2 regions of the Nonomuraea sp. N2-4H genome follow, and region 2 is predicted to be linked to the other one. Evidence: predicted binding sites of a transcription regulator. Region 2 holds the regulator's gene; the other holds the start of a gene.
The links. The regulator HrcA, encoded in region 2, represses chaperone genes, less so after heat shock. The targets are predictions, from matches to a motif close to TTGGCACTCTCNNNNNGAGAGTGCCAA.
Positions count from the first base shown of each region.

Region 1 (2,469 bases), 1.2 Mb from region 2:
GGGGCCTTGACGGCGACGGAGGTGAAGGTGCCGCGGATCTTGTTGGTGACCAGGACGGCCAGGGCCTCGCCCTCGACGTCCTCGGCGACCACGAGCAGCGGCTTCTTGGTCTGGGCGACCTTCTCCAGCAGCGGCAGGAAGTCCGCGATGGAGGAGATCTTGCCCTGGTGGAGCAGGATGTAGGCGTCCTCGAGGACGGTCTCCATCCGCTCGGGGTCGGTCACCATGTAGGCCGACAGGTAGCCCTTGTCGAACTGCATGCCCTCGGTGAACTCGAGCTCCATGCCCATGGCATTGGACTCTTCGACGGTGAGGACACCGTCCTTGCCCACCTTGTCGAAGGCCTCGGCGATCAGGTTGCCGATCTGCGCGTCCTGCGCGGAGATCGTCGCGACGTTGGCGATCTCGTTCTTGTCGGCGACCTCGCGGGCGCTCGACAGCAGGCGGTCGCTGATCTCCTTGGCGGCCTTGTCGATGCCGCGCTTGAGCGCCAGCGGCGAGGCGCCGGCGGCGACGTTGCGCAGGCCCTCACGGACCATGGCCTGGGCCAGGACGGTCGCGGTGGTGGTGCCGTCACCCGCGATGTCGTTGGTCTTGGTGGCCACTTCCTTGGCGAGCTGGGCGCCGAGGTTCTCGTAGCGCTCCTCCAGCTCGATCTCACGAGCGATGGTCACACCGTCGTTCGTGATCGTCGGCGCACCGAACTTCTTGTCGATGACGACGTTACGGCCACGCGGGCCGAGCGTTACCTTGACGGCGTCGGCGAGGGCGTTGACGCCGCGCTCGAGCGCGCGACGGGCGTCCTCGTCGAACTCCAGGATCTTCGCCATTGCTGAAAGTCCTCTCCTAGCGTCGAAAGCCCCGGCCGCCCTCAAGAGCGCCCGGGGCTCGACACATCCGGCTTACTTCTCGATGATCGCGAGAACGTCGCGGGCGGAGAGCACGAGGTACTCCTCGCCGCCGTACTTGACCTCGGTGCCGCCGTACTTGCTGTAGAGGACGATGTCGCCCTCAGAGACGTCGAGCGGGATCCGCTTCTCGCCGTCCTCGTCCCAGTTGCCGGGGCCCACCGCCAGGACCTTGCCCTCCTGCGGCTTCTCCTTGGCAGTGTCCGGAATGACCAGGCCGGACGCGGTGGTCTGCTCGGCCTCAAGCGGCTGAACCACGATGCGGTCGCCGAGCGGCTTAACGGGAACCTTGGTGGCGGTCGTCACGATCGGACCTCCCCTTCAGATTTCGATGATCTAGAAGAGGCGACCAGCTGGGCCTGCCGTCGCGGGTGTCAGACCTGCCTCGTCGCACGTTGGCACTCTCAAGGGGAGAGTGCCAACAGGAAACATATGCAAGAGGGGCTTGACAGTCAACACGAACGCGTCTGCCGACAGCGATCGGGGCTCGTGGAAAGGCCCTGTGACCTCGTTCAGTGTCCCACGTGCCCGAGATGTCCCGCCCCACCGCCGCACCGCGTCCGTCCATCTGTACGTGTGCGGCGCCCGGCGTGTCCTGCTCCACCGTCGCACTGCATCCGTCCGTCTTCTACGTGTGCGGCGCCCGGCGTGTCCCGCCCCACCGCCGCACCGCGTCCGCCCGTACGTGCACAGCGCCCGGCGTGTCCTGCCCTACCCCGCCCGCACGTTTTCTACCCATAAGAGCAAGCGCCCTCGTGCCGAGGAGGGCGCGCGTGGCGCTAACGTCGGGTGGCGTGGACCTCGACGCCTTTACCGAGCTGCTGACCCCGCGCGGCCTGCGGGCGCTCGCCGAGGCGGGCGAGCTGGTGGGGGCCGATCCGGTGGCCGCGGCCACGACGTTGCGCAAGACGTACGACGCGGCGCTGACCTCCGCCGCGCTCACCCAGGCGGGGCTGCGGCAGCGGGCCAGGGCCAAGTTCGGCGCGGACGCGGGCCGCATGTTCTTCACACCGCACGGCCTCGAACAGGCCACCCGCCCCGAGGTCGCCGAGCACCGCGCGCGCCGCCTGCTCACCCTTATCACTCCTGGGCGCGGGCGGGTGGCCGACGCCTGCTGCGGCATCGGCGGCGACCTGCTCGCGCTGGCCAAGGCGGGGTGCACGGTGACGGCCGTGGACGCCGACCCGCTGACGGCGGCCGTGGCGCGGGCGAACGCGGAGGCGTTCGGGCTGGGCGACCGGGTGACGGTGCGGGTGGGCGACGCGGCCGAGGTGCGGCCCGAGGAGTACGACGTGCTGTTCGCCGACCCGGCCAGGCGCACGGGCAAGGGCAGGACGTTCGACCCCATGGCGTACTCGCCGCCCTGGCCGGTGGTGCTCGACCTGGTCTCGCGCGCCGGTCTCGCCTGCCTCAAGGTCGCTCCCGGCATCCCGTACGAGTTCATCCCCGATGGCGCGCTGGCCGAGTGGATCTCGTACAAGGGGGAGGTCAAAGAGGCCACGCTGTGGGCGGAGCCGGCGTGACCGGCGGCAGGCGCGCGACGCTGCTGCCCGGCGGCCAC
Region 1 covers NZ_CP147987.1:6,898,508-6,900,976, forward strand. Annotated here, with positions in the region: gene groL (chaperonin GroEL) at 1-830, opposite strand, end outside; gene groES (co-chaperone GroES) at 903-1,217, opposite strand; partial or broken gene WBK31_RS31440 (THUMP-like domain-containing protein) at 1,703-2,469, shown strand, end outside.
Region 1: the regulator HrcA is predicted to act here: its motif matches at 1,304-1,330, upstream of groES (co-chaperone GroES).

Region 2 (2,469 bases):
CGGGTCCACCGTCACCGTGATCTTTTCGCCGGACGCGAACGTCTGTTTGGGCACCAGGTCAGAGGCGGCGCCCATACCGTTCGCGAACAGCACGATCCCGGCCGCCGCGCAGGCCAGGAACACTCCCCAGGCGGCCGCGATCCACCACAGGCTGGGCTTTATGGCTTTGGAGTCGATTCGTGGTGGAAATTGGGTCTGTTGGCCGTATTGTCCGTACTGAGATGGCGGGCCGAACTGACCCGGGCCACCGTACGGCGGTGGGCCCTGTGGAGGTACGGGCTGCCGGCCGTATTGGGGTGGTTCCTGCGGAGGCTGCCACGGCGGCTGTCCGTACGGTGCCGGTCCGTGGCCGGGCGGCGGGCCGTACGTCGGGGGCCGGGAATCGTCGGTCATGAGGGCAAGTGTGAGGCCTGCTGCTCTCAGGAAGCCAGAAGCAGTTGGGACGCGGTGTTATCGCACCTTGTGACCGAGAGCCGTACACTTGGCACTCGGGAACACAGAGTGCTAGACACCACGTTCCTGTAAGGGACAGAGGCAGGAGGTGAGCACGTGCTCGACGATCGGAAGCTGGCGGTGCTCCGGGCCATTGTCGAAGACTACGTGTCCACCAACGAACCGGTGGGCTCCAAGGCGCTGGCCGAGCGTCACAATCTGAAGGTCTCCCCGGCGACGGTCAGGAACGACATGGCCGCGCTGGAGGAGGAAGGCTACATCACCCAGCCACACACCAGCGCGGGCCGCGTGCCGACGGACAAGGGCTACCGCCTGTTCGTCGACCGGCTCTCGCAGGTCAAGCCGCTGTCGGCGGCCGAGCGGCGGGCCATCGAGACGTTCCTCGCGGGCGCCGTCGACCTCGACGACGTGGTCACCCGTACGGTCCGGCTGCTGGCGCAGCTCACCCGGCAGGTCGCGGTCGTCCAATACCCGACGCTCACCCGCTCGACGGTCCGGCACGTCGAGCTCGTTCCCCTGACCGAGCGGCGGGTCATGCTCGTGCTCATCACCAACACCGGCCGCGTCGAGCAGCGGGTGGTGGAGCTGCCGGAAGTGGTGGAGGACCACCGCATCGCCAACCTGCGCGCCGTGCTCAACGCCTGCCTCGACGGCTGCGGCTTGAGCGCCGTGCCCGAGCTGGTCGCCGACCTGCCGGAAAGGCTTCCCGTCGAAGACCGGCCCGCCGCGGCGACGATCCTCTCCGTGCTGCTCGAGACGCTGGTCGAACGGCACGACGAGAAGGTCGTGTTCGCCGGAGCGGCCAACCTCGCCGGCGCCGACTTCGCCACCGGTCTGCGCGACGTGCTGGAGGCGCTTGAGGAGCAGGTCGTCCTCATGCGGCTGCTCGGCGAGACATCCTCAGACACCCCGTCCGCGCTCACCGTGCGCATCGGATCGGAAAACCCCTACCTGCGGGGCACATCCGTCGTCGCGACCGGATACGGTTCTGGCGACAACCAACTCGCCCGGCTCGGCGTTCTGGGCCCGACCAGGATGGACTACCCCGTGACGATGGGCGCCGTACGCGCGGTGGCACGCTACGTCAGCCAGATCCTGGCTGCATCATAAGAGGTCGATAAGTGGCAAACAGCGACTACTACGCCACCCTCGGGGTGCGCCGTGACGCAAGTCAGGACGAGATCAAAAAGGCGTACCGCCGGCTCGCTCGCGAGCTGCACCCTGACGTGAACCCCGATCCTGACACCCAGGAGCGGTTCAAAGAGATCACGCAGGCCTACGAGGTGCTGTCCGACCCGAACAAGCGCCAGATGTACGACCTGGGTGGCGACCCCTTCGGCGGCGGCGGTGCGGGAGCGGGCGCCGGTGCCGGCGGGTTCGGAGCGGGCTTCCCGTTCAGCGACATCATGGACGCCTTCTTCGGCACCGCCACCGGTGCCAGGGGGCCGCGCTCGCGTGCCCGCAGGGGCCGCAACGCCACGATCAGGGTCGAGCTCGACCTGCGCGAGACGGCCTTCGGCACGACCCGCGAGCTCGCCGTGGACACGGCCGTGCTCTGCGACGTCTGCCACGGGGCCGGCACCGCACCCGGCACCCACCCCGACACCTGTGACATGTGCAGCGGGCGCGGCGAGATCTCCCAGGTCACGCGGTCCTTCCTGGGCCAGGTCATGACCTCGCGTCCCTGCCCGCAGTGCGGCGGCTTCGGCACCATCATCCGCCACCCCTGCCAGGAGTGCTCCGGCGACGGCCGGGTGCGCACCCGCCGTACGATCAAGGTCCGCATCCCCGCGGGCGTCGAGGACGGCACCCACATCCAGCTCGCCGGCGAGGGCGAGGTCGGCCCCGGCGGCGGCCCGCCCGGAGACCTGTTCCTGGAGATCGCCGAGCGGCCCCACGAGATCTTCGAACGGCGCGGTGACGACCTCCACTGCACCGTGCAGATCCCGATGACGGCCGCGGCGCTCGGCACCGTGCTGACGGTGGACACCCTCGACGGCACCGAAGAGGTCGACG
Region 2 covers NZ_CP147987.1:5,679,846-5,682,314, reverse strand. Annotated here, with positions in the region: gene WBK31_RS25995 (hypothetical protein) at 1-123, opposite strand, end outside; gene hrcA (heat-inducible transcriptional repressor HrcA) at 550-1,563, shown strand; gene dnaJ (molecular chaperone DnaJ) at 1,575-2,469, shown strand, end outside.